4 regions of the Yersinia sp. KBS0713 genome follow, and region 3 is predicted to be linked to each of the others. Evidence: predicted binding sites of a transcription regulator. Region 3 holds the regulator's gene; each other region holds the start of a gene.

Region 1 (3,164 bases), 2.1 Mb from region 3:
CTGATTGGCATCCGCAATTGCAACAAAAGGCCATCACCGCCACCTTCCGCAAGGGGCAAGATCCTGACGTCGATAGCTATAGCGCTTTCTTTGACAATGGTCAGCGGAGTAAAACAGCGCTGGATGATTGGTTGCAGCAGCAAGGTATAGAGCGCTTGTATATTATGGGGCTAGCAACAGATTACTGCGTAAAATACAGCGTGCTAGATGCATTATCTTTAGGTTATCAAACCACAGTCATCAGTGACGGTTGCCGCGGCGTAAATTTACAACCGCAGGATAGCCAGCAAGCGTTTGATGTGATGAGCAAGGCGGGGGCTGACTTACAAACGCTGGCACAATTTGTGGCTGAAATTAATCCCACTCATGGATAACCGCTTGGCGGTATAAACATCAACGGAGCCAGATAGGCTCCATTGATTCGCACAGATATTACATTTGCCAATCAGCTTGCAGGCAGTGCCCTACTCTGGTTTCAGTTTAACCAATGTCGGCTGGCTGAATTGCTGCTTCAGCTCTTGCTTGGTTTTCATCACTATCTGGCCATCAGTGCCAATACTCATATGCTGCGCATCCTCGTTATGACGTGCTTGCCATAACATGACCATTTGCAGGCTGTTCTCTTTCTGCTTCGGTGTCAGCGCCACACCATCCGGCCATTTACCCAGCTCAACGGCCTGGGCTAAACGCTGGTAAATTTCCGGTGTCATCACTGAAATCAGGTCTTCAAGCTCCATCAGAGCATCCTTAGCTAAATGAATAATAAGCTGAATCGATTTTTCACACACCAAAATGCGGCATTAACGGCTATTTAGCCCGCGATTTGCTCGCCATTTTGATCGTCAACAAAATTAAGTGACGCCGAATTCACGCAATAGCGCTCACCGGTAGGCTGTGGCCCATCAGGGAAAACATGCCCTAAATGCGCGTCACAATTGCCACAACGAATCTCCACACGATGCATATTATGTGAATAATCATCAACATAGCGGATAGAGTCTGCATCAAGCGGCTGATAGAAACTCGGCCAGCCGCAACCAGAATCGAACTTTGATTCTGAGATAAAAAGTGGCTGGTGACAACAGAGACACTGGTAGACGCCATCGCGTTTGTTATGCAGCAATTTGCCGCTAAAAGGCGCTTCCGTCCCCCGTTGCTGGGTGACATGCCGCTGAATATCGGAGAGTTTCTCAATATTTTCTGTGGGGTTCAGTTCTTTAGCCATTTGTGCGATTCTCTGGCAGGGAATAAAGTCAACGAAAACAACGTCTAATAATAACAAAAAATTAACAACAAAGCATTTAAAATTGTCCTAAACTGTATGCCATCGAGGTGTTAACGGTGTAAATGTGATAAAAATCTCAAATATTATGGATTCTCACTTTAAACTGAATAATTCGCCCCAATATAAAAATGAGGCTAATCGTATCTGGAAACGCGCGATTAATGTTCAATCTACCTACCTTGGTTTGATTTGTAGCAATAATTGACACGATTCCGCTTGACGCTCGGTAAGGTTTTTGTAATTTTACAACCAACCTTTTATTCACTAACAAATAGCTGGTGGAATATATGACTATCAAAGTAGGTATCAACGGTTTTGGCCGTATCGGTCGCATTGTTTTCCGTGCTGCTCAAGAACGTTCTGACATCGAAATCGTTGCAATCAACGATCTGTTGGACGCTGACTACATGGCGTACATGCTGAAATACGACTCTACCCACGGTCGTTTCGACGGTACTGTAGAAGTAAAAGACGGCCATCTGGTTGTTAACGGTAAAACCATCCGTGTTACCGCAGAGAGAGATCCGGCTAACCTGAAGTGGAACGAAGTTAAGGTTGACGTTGTTGCTGAAGCAACTGGCCTGTTCCTGACCGACGAAACTGCACGTAAGCACATCGCTGCTGGTGCGAAGAAAGTTGTTCTGACCGGTCCTTCTAAAGACGACACCCCTATGTTTGTTATGGGCGTTAACCACAAGGCATACGCTGGCCAAGAGATCGTTTCTAACGCATCTTGCACCACAAACTGCCTGGCTCCACTGGCTAAAGTTATCAACGACAAGTTCGGTATCGTTGAAGCGCTGATGACCACGGTTCATGCAACTACCGCAACTCAGAAAACTGTTGATGGCCCGTCTCACAAAGACTGGCGCGGCGGCCGCGGCGCATCCCAGAACATCATCCCTTCATCTACCGGTGCTGCTAAAGCTGTGGGTAAAGTTATCCCAGAACTGAACGGCAAACTGACTGGTATGGCGTTCCGCGTTCCTACTCCTAACGTTTCTGTTGTTGACCTGACTGCACGTCTGGAAAAACCAGCTTCTTACAAAGAGATCTGTGCTGCAATCAAAGCAGCTTCAGAAGGCGAGCTGAAAGGCGTTCTGGGCTACACCGAAGACGACGTTGTTTCTACCGATTTCAACGGCGAAAAACTGACTTCAGTATTCGATGCTAAAGCAGGTATCGCGCTGAATGACAACTTTGTGAAACTGGTTTCTTGGTACGATAACGAAACTGGCTACTCAAACAAAGTTCTGGATCTGATCTCTCACATCTCCAAATAATTGGATTGATGTCGAGCTCTGCCAAAAGCCACCTTCGGGTGGCTTTTTTATTTTAGTTGCGCAATATCAATAATTTACCACAACGACGCCCTGCATTTGCTGCAAGATTTAAAGCCTGTGATATTATCGAGAGACTGAAGTTCAATGGATCTCAAGCTCCCTTTCCCATAAGGCCAAACGAATGAACGAGAAAGTATTCACCCTACCTGTTGTTGAACAAATTTCACCTTATATCAGCCAACGCCAGTTGGATGAATTGCCAATCGTGGTTGTTTCCCACCCGAAGGTGCGTGCGGCAGTGAGCTTGCAAGGCGCGCACTTATTGGCCTATCAACCTAGTGGTGAACAACCTGTTATTTGGTTGAGTAATAACACACCATTTAAGGATGGTATCGCTATTCGCGGTGGTGTGCCGATATGCTGGCCTTGGTTTGGCCCATCAGCACAACCGTCCCACGGCTTTGCACGTCTTCTGCCATGGACCCTCAGTGCCCATGATGAAAATGAGAATGGGGTAATTTTGACCTTCACCCTGGAAGACAGTGATGCTTCACGTCAATTCTGGCCCCATCCATTCACTTTGATTGCCCGCTTTA
Region 2 (3,164 bases), 2.0 Mb from region 3:
ACGCAACGTCAGACTAATACAATCTCCAGGACAAATAGGACACAGCTTCGAATTCGTCACAAGATTGAAAGTCGAACCGCGCACTATGGGGCTATTTTCTGGTGAAGGTATTGATTGGCCAAAGTTACAATGGTTCGAAACCATAGACTGGTATAAGTTAGATTTGGAAACAGAGACATGGATTTACGTGGGGAGTGAGCCACGCCATAAAGATTTATATGCAGCAAATCCATTGTCGCAAACTTTTATCACGTGGAGGGAAGGGTATCGTTATACATTTGCAAGAAATACCCGAGGGTTTCCAGTCACACTCATAAATGCCCCTGAAGCTGAGGTCAAACATTGGATCGCGCGTAACGGCTTTGAGTGGGAGCTGCCGATCAAGGACATACCAAGTATAAGTTTGCAGGGAGGTTCTCGTGGTGGAGCAGGAGTCAGCCTCGTTATTGGTCCCACCCGTCGCCGCGTCGTTCGTTTCAATCTAGGTTTTGCTGGAAATCCGCATCGAATTCATTGCACACAGATACTCGAAACGGTTGAGGGCCAGCCTACAATTAATGTTTTTATACCAAAAGAACTCAATAATATTGACTTGAACGATCAAGACAAACTCGTCCTATGGAGCAACTCGGTCAATTTTTAGATATATAACATGCCCCAACGGTTTGGTAAGCAGAGCACTGTGGGTGTGAGGCGGTAATATTTCATGTCATTGGTCGCCAATGGCAAATAGTCCATTAGGTTACATTAACCATTAAATATCATCGGTGAATAATATGCTATCACGTACAGAGTTAGAAAGATTAGGCCTTTTCCCAGCACAACCCAATATTTTTCCATACCAAACGCCAATACTAATAGGGCTACCACGGACATTTGATGAGATAATAGAAAATGCTATCGCAGCTGGACGCATTAGGGTTGTTGTCGGCGGTAAAATGGAGTGGGTTATGACGCCTATTGATAGGGGTAATATATCTAGAGTGGAACCGGGTAACTTACCTGATATTCTAAGAAGAAATGGTTATTGGCAACATGTCGCCAGTATTCGATGGTCACCAGACCAGAAAAATTTTATAACAATGGTAACCGATTATTTCAGCAGACAGAATCCTCAGTATATCAGTCGATATGGCATAGTTAATGCTGGTCAAATACACCTCTACGTCACAAGGTAATCAGTTTTGTGGGTTATTCCCCCTCGGCCCTCCACTAACTCCTTCCTGAAAGGGGGCCAGTGGAAGAACCCTAGAAAATACTGCTGCAGTAGTGGTAAAAAAACCACTGCTCCCTTGACTTCAAACGGTATAAATAACCAGCAATGATTACTTATTATGTGCAGTAAATCACATAACTAATCAAATAGTTGACGCCATATGCTAAAAGCCCCAACATAGCCGATAATCTTTATTTAGAAGCGCGAAAAATACTCGGTTGGCAGAGAAGGAGCCGGTTTAGTGATAACGGATGGACAGCCTGGGCATATTGATCAAATCAAGCAGACCAACGCAGGGGCCGTGTATCGGCTAATTGATCTGTTCGGCCCCATATCCCGCATTGAACTCTCTAAGCGGGCCCAGTTGGCCCCCGCCAGTATCACTAAAATTGTGCGCGAGCTGGTTGAAGCGCACCTGGTTAAAGAGACCGAATATCAAGATGTGGGTAGCCGTGGGCGGCCAGCTATTGGCTTAGTCCTGGATACCGAAGCCTGGCACTATGTCTCCGGCCGTATCAGTCGTGACTTCATCACCCTTGCACTACGTGACCTCAGTAGCAAACTGGTGGTTGAGGATCACATTCCGCTACCGGATAGCCACCCGGAACCCCTGCTAAATCGTATTCTCAACGAAGTGGACCGCTTCTTTATCCGCCATCAGGAAAAGCTGGAAAGGCTAACCGCTATCGCCATTACCATGCCGGGTATCATTGATGCACCGGCAGGTATTGTGCATAAAATGCCATTTTATGATGTTGATGAGATGCTGCTTGGCCCCGCACTGCAGCAGCGAACGGGACTGCCGGTCTATCTGCAACACGATATTTGCGCCTGGACCATGGCCGAGGCGCTGTATGGTGCCTCGCGCGGATGCCAGAATGTGATTCAGGTGGTGATTGACCATAATGTGGGGGCCGGTGTTATTACCGCGGGCAGGGTATTACATGCCGGTAGCCGCAGTGTGGTGGAGATTGGTCATACCCAGGTCGACCCCTATGGCAAGCTCTGTTATTGCGGTAATCATGGCTGCCTTGAGACAGTTGCCAGTATTGAAAATATGCTGGAAATTGCCCAGCAACGATTAAATGGCTCCATGAGTTCGTTATTACATAGCACGCCACTGAGTGTTGAATCTTTATGTGATGCCGCGTTAGCCGGTGATCAACTCGCCAAAGATATTATTTTGGGTGTCGGCCACAGCGTAGGGCGAATTGTCGCCATTATGGTCAACTTATTTAATCCGGAAAAGATCCTGGTAGGCTCGCCGCTAAATAAAGCCGCCTCTATTTTACATCCGGCCATTGCCGCTTGTATTCGCCAACAAGCACTGCCCGCATACAGCGATAATATTCTGGTTGAACCGACCGCATTCTTTAATCAGGGTACAATGCCCGGCGCGGCATTAGTAAAAGAGGCGCTCTATAACGGCTCATTATTAGTGAAACTGCTGCAAGGCTAAGCTATTAACCACTAATAATTAAGAGTTAATTATTAGTGGTTATCTCGTGTCTACTCCTCCTATTATTTGCGCTTATCCGCTAAAAAGCTCTCTCAGTTCGGTAAAACCTTGCGCTAACGCAAGCTGTCCATGGTCGGCATCGCCTAGACTTTTGTCCATATTGCCCATTTCGCTAATGTTAAGTGAAAAGAGTTAAGTCTGCGTGACCAGATTTCGGAGTATTATTATGTTAACGCGAGTATTTGTGACGGGTACCGACACCGCTGTTGGTAAAACCGTAGTGTCACGGGCCTTACTTCAGGCTTTAAGCCAAAATGGCAGAACAGCGGCGGGCTATAAACCTGTCGCGACCGAAAGCAAAGAGACCGCCAATGGATTGCGCAATCAGGATGCGCTAATTTTACAAGCATCGTCATCCATTGAGCTTAATTATCAGGAAGTTAACCCGTTCCCATTGCAAGCGGATGTTATCCACGCCTGCTCGGATAC
Region 3 (3,164 bases):
CACAGCCATAAGGTGCTGGCAAAGGCCAGCGCACAACCAATTAAGGTATCCAGCAGACGTGGGACTAAAAAGTCAGCGCCATCACCGGTTAATAGCTGCAAGATATACACCGCCGTGATGGTTCGACCAATAACCGCTAGCCCGTAGTTGTTACGTTGCACCAGATAGGCCACCAGTGTGATCAGCAACATAATGCCCAGTGTCACCCCCTCCGGCATCTGTAAATGCAGCAAACCTGCCGCCAACACCAGCCCGATCAGTGTCCCGAGGGCGCGGTGATAGATGCGCACCTTAGTCGCGTTATAGCCGTTTTGTACCACCAACATCACGGTGAGTAAGATCCAATAAGGTTTTGGCAGGTGCATCAAGGCACCAATATAGCTGCCTGCGGCCAGTGTCACCCCCAGTCGTGCGGCAGCGCGCAGCGCACCAGACTTAAATGAGAGGTAACTGATAAGGGCGGGCCAAAATGGCTGCTGTTGCTGGCTGGAGATCAACTCGCGCTCATACAGCGGGCGTCGGTCACTCAGGATCTGGATAACGTGGCTGGTATGGTAGTAGCAAAATTGCGCCACTGGATTATTGGGGTGCTGCTGGGCTATCTCTTCCAGTTCAACCAGCGCATCGCCGGCGGTGAAATTTCGCTTGGCACGGTGGTGATAGAGAATATCATCGGCAATAACGCGCATTTGAGCTGAGATAATCTGCGTATTGCGGCGAAGTACCTCCTCTATCCGACTATGCTCCAGGAGGTCTCGCACTCTATCTGACTGATTCAGCGCCGCAGTAATGTGCTCTTGCAGGTCTAGCGCCATCTGAAATAGCCCCAATAGCCGTTTGCGCTCCGCCTTGGTGGCATTGTTGATTAAGTTAAATTGCTGATAAAGCTGGTTAATTTTGTCCATTATCCCCTGTTGCCGATCAAGCAACGGGGGGAGCGCCTTTTCCGGCTCTACATGCTGGGAGAGTAGGTTGTATTTAGCGTCGCAATAATCTGCCAGTAAATGATAAAGCTGGCTTAGTGGCTCACGGATCGGCTGGTCTCTGCATAACCGGAACCACAGCCAGTTAAAGAGGCCGTACCAGAGTGTTCCGACAGCGCACAACAGGGGTGCTTGCCAGATAGGTGCGCGACCAACCATGCTTAGGCTGAATATTGCGGCGATTAACGCGGCGGGCAACAAGTGGCCATGGAGGGGGCTGATTGCGCCGTTGACACCGAGCACCAGTGCTAGCCCGAGCATGATCCACGGCAAGGGAATGTGCCACAGCAACAGCTGCTGGGTCAGGAAGCTGCTCAGTGTAAAGAGCGCGCCACCAATAATCAGCCGCCGGAAGAAGTGTTGGTGCGGTGTATCCAGCGAGGCAATATTGCAACACGCGGGTATCAGGGAGAACATCAGTCCGAGTCGCAGCTCGCCGATAGCAAAGCCTAGGGCTGCTGGCAGGCAGAGAACTAATGTTTGGCGTAATGCATAGTTTACTTCAGGATGATAAATAACCCGTTGCCACTTCATTTAGGCCCCAGAAATTTATTAATCACAAAAGATTGAGAAAACCGATGCCGAGGGTATCGGCACCGGTTTATAGGGAATTAACGGGTGCCGTAAACGACAATCGTTTTACCGTGTGCGGAGATCAAGTTCTGATCTTCCAGCATTTTTAGTATCCGCCCCACAGTTTCGCGGGAACAGCCAACTATCTGACCAATTTCCTGGCGGGTAATCTTAATCTGCATCCCATCTGGGTGGGTCATGGCATCAGGTTGTTTTGCCAGGTTAAGCAGCGTTTGTGCAATGCGCCCAGTAACATCAAGGAAAGCGAGGTTACCCACTTTCTCGGATGTAATCTGAAGGCGGTTCGCCATTTGTGAAGAGAGGCGCATCAAGATATCTGGATTTACCTGAATCAACTGACGGAATTTTTTGTAAGAAATTTCAGCCACTTCACAGGCGGTTTTTGCTCTAACCCAGGCACTACGCTCTTGGCCTTCTTCAAATAATCCAAGCTCGCCGATGAAATCCCCTTGGTTTAAATAGGAGAGAATCATCTCTTTACCCTCTTCATCTTTAATCAGCACCGCAACGGAGCCTTTCACGATGTAGTAAAGCGTTTCGGCCTTTTCACCTTGGTGAATTAGCGTACTCTTCGATGGGTATTTGTGGATATGGCAATGAGACAGGAACCATTCGAGAGTCGGGTCTGTTTGTGGCTTGCCGAGAACCATTCGCTGTTATCCTCTGTTGTTATCGCTGCCTAACTTAACAGGGCTCAGAGTTCCCTGTACGGCGTGCTTTTAAAATACACTTTCTTTTAGCATATTAATTTGCTCAATTGCCGAAAGGTATAGCCAAGATACGTACTGGATAGAAACCCTTCACTGAGTATTGGGAGCTACCCTATTTAATTCTAGAAACAACACTTTCGGTTCTGTTTGTAGCACAGGATGAGGTCAGTGTCTTGTGTTGTATCGCTTCAGCATGATGAACATCGGGTTACATTGCCAGTTTCTAAATGAAAGGGTAGTCTGGATCAGAAAATTTAACTGGGAGCGAGTGTTATGCAGGCACGTGTAAAGTGGGTTGAGGGGCTGACATTTTTGGGTGAATCGGCGTCAGGACATCAAGTTTTGATGGATGGAAATGCCGGTGATAAAGCACCTAGCCCGATGGAGATGTTGTTGATGTCAGCAGGTGGCTGCAGCGCGATTGATGTGGTCTCTATTTTGCAAAAAGGGCGTAACGATGTGCGCGATTGTGAGGTCACGTTAACCTCTCAGCGTCGCGAAGAAGCACCGCGTCTGTTTACGCAAATCAATTTGCACTTTATCGTCAGCGGTAAGGGGCTTACTGACAAAATTGTTGAGCGTGCGGTTGAGCTGTCAGCAGAGAAATACTGCTCCGTCTCCCTGATGTTGGGTAAAGCGGCGACCATTACCCACAGTTTTGAAATTCGTGAAATTGCCTAGTTAATCAGCACCCTAGTGATGTTCAACGTTCCTGGTGTTGCAGCCAGCATCATCGCAACGCCAGAAACGAAGGAGATTAGCCGATCGTCTTGCCCTCCAGTAGTTGCTGCACTAACGGGGCCATAATCAGCTCCATTGCCAGCCCCATCTTTCCACCCGGCACCACCAATGTATTGATATTAGAGATAAATGACCC
Region 4 (3,164 bases), 200 kb from region 3:
GCGCTCTGATAGTCAGCACGATAATAACCAAGCCACCAATACAGCCGATAAATGTGCCGATAATGCGTAGCCAGCCACGGTGACGAATTGCGCCAGAGAATGGCTCGCCACCGGCGGCAAAAGCTGGGCCAGCGGCGACAATCGCGGCAGTCAGCACTGACCAGCGCGGCGTTTCCAGTTGCAAATGAAAACCCAGAAACAGCGCGGCTACAATGGCAAAACTCAGCTTAAAGGCAAAGCGCAGACGAATGAAGGTCGGGCTGTTCATGTTAGCCAAACTCGCGCAGACGGTGCATCAACTTAATCATCGGCGAGGCCTGATTAGGGTCACGATCATTTGCTCCGGTTATCACTACCGTCGCGGTGGTGCCTGCTGGATATGGATGCTGCTGATCTTCGCTATCCAAACGAATCTTCACCGGCACCCGCTGCGCCAGACGTACCCATTCAAGATTATTATCAATGGTCGCCAGCCCTTTGCTATCGACACTGCTGCTACTATTGGTCACACCGGCGGAGATACTGTCGACAGTGCCATGCAGAATGCGGTTGCTACCCAGAGGGGTGATTTCCGCCCGATAACCCGGCTTAACCCCCTCCAGCTTGGTCTCTTCCAGATAGGCCAAGATATAGAAAGTCTCTTTTTTTACCAATGCGACAGCGGTCGCACCGCGGTTAATGAACTCCCCCCCATGAACATTCAGATTGGTCACCCAGCCTTCGGCAGGCGCGCGCACTGTGGTTCGCTCCAGATCAAGTTTGGCTAAGTCACGGAGTGCAATGGCTTTTGCCAGCTGATGACGGACGGTTTGCAGCACATTGCTGGATTGGTCGATCTCCTCTTGTGACAGCGCCTGCACCCCCAACCGCTGCCGTCTGCCAGATTCGCGCTGCTTCTCGGCAGCTAACGTTTGGTAATAGGCGACATCAGCTTCCGCTTCGGCCAGTGCCTGCTGATAGCGGGGTTGGTCAATCACAAACAGAATCTGGCCTCTCTGCACCAGTTGGTTGTCTTTAACCGGCACCTCAGTGATCAAACCGCTGACATCCGGTGCAATAGCGACTACATCGGCGGTAAATTTAGCATCACGGGTCCATGGCGATTCAGTGTAAAAAGCCCACACCTTGAAAATAGCGATGATAGCCAGTAAGACCACTAATAAGGTGATGCCGATGCGGATTATTTTTAATGAAAAAGTATTCACGGCGACCTCAGGAAGAAAAACGAGAAATTAAGTAAAAAAGGCAACCATACAGCGCGGTATTAAAGAGTGCCGGGTGCCAAACAAACTCATAAATACCCGTGGGTTGTAACAGACGGCGCACGACAAAAAAAAGGGCTAGCGAGAGAAGCAGCTCAAGAAATATCGGCGGGAAAGAGAGGCCGAAAATCACCATCACCGGAAGCAAACTCATTCTTTAAATCCTCTCAATTATAGGATGTCAGTGAACATGCCTAGGTTAATAGTTAAATTCTAAACTGAAACTCATTCAACCACCGCGGGCAAGGCTAAAAGCACCAGCGATAAGGTAGAGTTATAGGTTAAACTTGTAGGTGCAACTGCAAGCTGGACGAGGCGAGGTAACACTTTAGCTACGCGGCTTTCAGACTTCGGACCTTTCTCCGACAACAGTATATTAGCCTGCTTATTATCAACTTATCTACAATGTGTGATCTAAATCACTTTTAAGCTAGAGTTAACAATCAATGTAAAATAAGCGTTTAGCGCTAAACAAATAGGTCACACAGGATAAGCAATGGAAAGACTAAAACGGATGTCGGTGTTTGCCAGAGTGGTTGAATGCGGCTCTTTTACTGCGGCGGCACGGCAGTTGGAGATGAGTGTATCCTCGATAAGCCAGACCGTATCCAAGCTGGAAACCGAGCTAAATGTTAAACTGCTTAACCGCAGTACTCGCCGCATTGGTCTGACCGAAGCGGGCCGGATCTATTATCAGGGCTGTCGGCGCATGTTGCAGGAAGTGCAAGAGGTGCATGAGCAGTTATACGCATTTAACAATACGCCAACCGGCACATTGCGAATCGGCTGTTCATCCACCATGGCACAAAATGTGCTGGCGACCATGACAGCGGATATGCTGAAAGAGTACCCCGGTTTGTCCGTCAATTTGGTTACCGGTATCCCGGCACCTGATCTTATTGGCGATGGTCTGGATGTGGTCATTCGAGTGGGGGCATTGCAAGATTCGGGGCTATTTTCCCGCCGCCTCGGCTCTATGCCAATGGTGGTCTGCGCCGCCAAAAGCTATTTGTTGCAACATGGCACCCCTGAAAAGCCGAGCGATATGATCAACTTCTCCTGGCTGGAGTACAGCGTGAGGCCAGACAGTAATTTCGAGCTGATAGCACCGGAAGGGATCACCACACAAATATCGCCACAAGGCCGCTTTGTGACCAACGACTCACAAACCATGATCCGCTGGCTTAAAGCGGGCGCAGGCATCGCCTACGCACCATTGATGTGGGTGATAGAGGAGATTAAGCGCGGTGAAGTGGAAGTGTTATTCAAAAAATATCACTCTGACCCACGCCCGGTATATGCGCTATATACTGAAAAAGATAAAATGCCCCTCAAGGTTCAAGTCTGCATCGATTACTTAACCGAATACTTTAAGAGCGTTGCAGAGATATATCAGGGCTATCGTTAATAATTATATCGGCGCTTATCTCTAAACCCTACGCCGTGCCACCCACTGTCAGATTATCCAGCTTCAAGGTCGGTTGGCCGACCCCCACTGGCAAGCTTTGGCCCTCTTTGCCGCAGACGCCGACGCCTTTATCCAGCGCTAAGTCATTGCCGACCATCGAGATCTGCTGCATCGCTTCAATACCGGAGCCAATCAAGGTAGCCCCCTTCACCGCGCGGGTGATTTTGCCCTTTTCAATTAAGTAAGCTTCGGAGGTTGAGAACACGAACTTGCCGGAGGTGATATCCACCTGACCACCACCAAAGTTTGGCGCGTAGAGGCCATACTCCACACTGGCGATAATCTCTTCTGGTGTTGATTTGCCCGCTAACATATAAGTATTGGTCATACGCGGCATTGGCAAGTGCGCGTAAGATTCGCGGCGACCATTACCTGTTGGGGCAACCCCCATTAGGCGCGCGTTCAACTTATCCTGCATATAGCCTTTCAGAATA

Evidence for each region. The regulator CRP, encoded in region 3, controls carbon source genes, mostly activating them, when cyclic AMP is high. The targets are predictions, from matches to a motif close to ATGTGANNNNNNTCACAT.
Region 1: msrB (peptide-methionine (R)-S-oxide reductase MsrB) is a predicted target of CRP. The motif match lies at 1,348-1,365, and genes of this name have one in related genera.
Region 2: mlc (ROK family transcriptional regulator Mlc) is a predicted target of CRP. The motif match lies at 1,335-1,352, and genes of this name have one in related genera.
Region 4: aaeR (HTH-type transcriptional activator AaeR) is a predicted target of CRP. The motif match lies at 1,670-1,687, and genes of this name have one in related genera.

The regions. Positions count from the first base shown of each region.
Region 1 is NZ_CP042173.1:2,349,412-2,352,575, forward strand. Features, by position in the region: gene pncA (bifunctional nicotinamidase/pyrazinamidase) at 1-374, shown strand, start outside; gene FFE93_RS10980 (YeaC family protein) at 465-737, opposite strand; gene msrB (peptide-methionine (R)-S-oxide reductase MsrB) at 812-1,225, opposite strand; gene gapA (glyceraldehyde-3-phosphate dehydrogenase) at 1,573-2,568, shown strand; gene FFE93_RS10995 (D-hexose-6-phosphate mutarotase) at 2,750-3,164, shown strand, end outside.
Region 2 is NZ_CP042173.1:2,209,414-2,212,577, reverse strand. Features, by position in the region: gene FFE93_RS10325 (hypothetical protein) at 1-643, shown strand, start outside; gene FFE93_RS10320 (hypothetical protein) at 777-1,178, shown strand; gene mlc (ROK family transcriptional regulator Mlc) at 1,458-2,675, shown strand; gene bioD (dethiobiotin synthase) at 2,902-3,164, shown strand, end outside.
Region 3 is NZ_CP042173.1:227,535-230,698, forward strand. Features, by position in the region: gene FFE93_RS00920 (YccS/YhfK family putative transporter) at 1-1,517, opposite strand, end outside; gene crp (cAMP-activated global transcriptional regulator CRP) at 1,595-2,227, opposite strand; gene FFE93_RS00930 (OsmC family protein) at 2,561-2,968, shown strand; gene FFE93_RS00935 (phosphoribulokinase) at 3,045-3,164, opposite strand, start outside.
Region 4 is NZ_CP042173.1:425,786-428,949, reverse strand. Features, by position in the region: gene aaeB (p-hydroxybenzoic acid efflux pump subunit AaeB) at 1-268, opposite strand, end outside; gene aaeA (p-hydroxybenzoic acid efflux pump subunit AaeA) at 270-1,205, opposite strand; gene aaeX (p-hydroxybenzoic acid efflux pump operon protein AaeX) at 1,213-1,416, opposite strand; gene aaeR (HTH-type transcriptional activator AaeR) at 1,759-2,670, shown strand; gene tldD (metalloprotease TldD) at 2,699-3,164, opposite strand, start outside.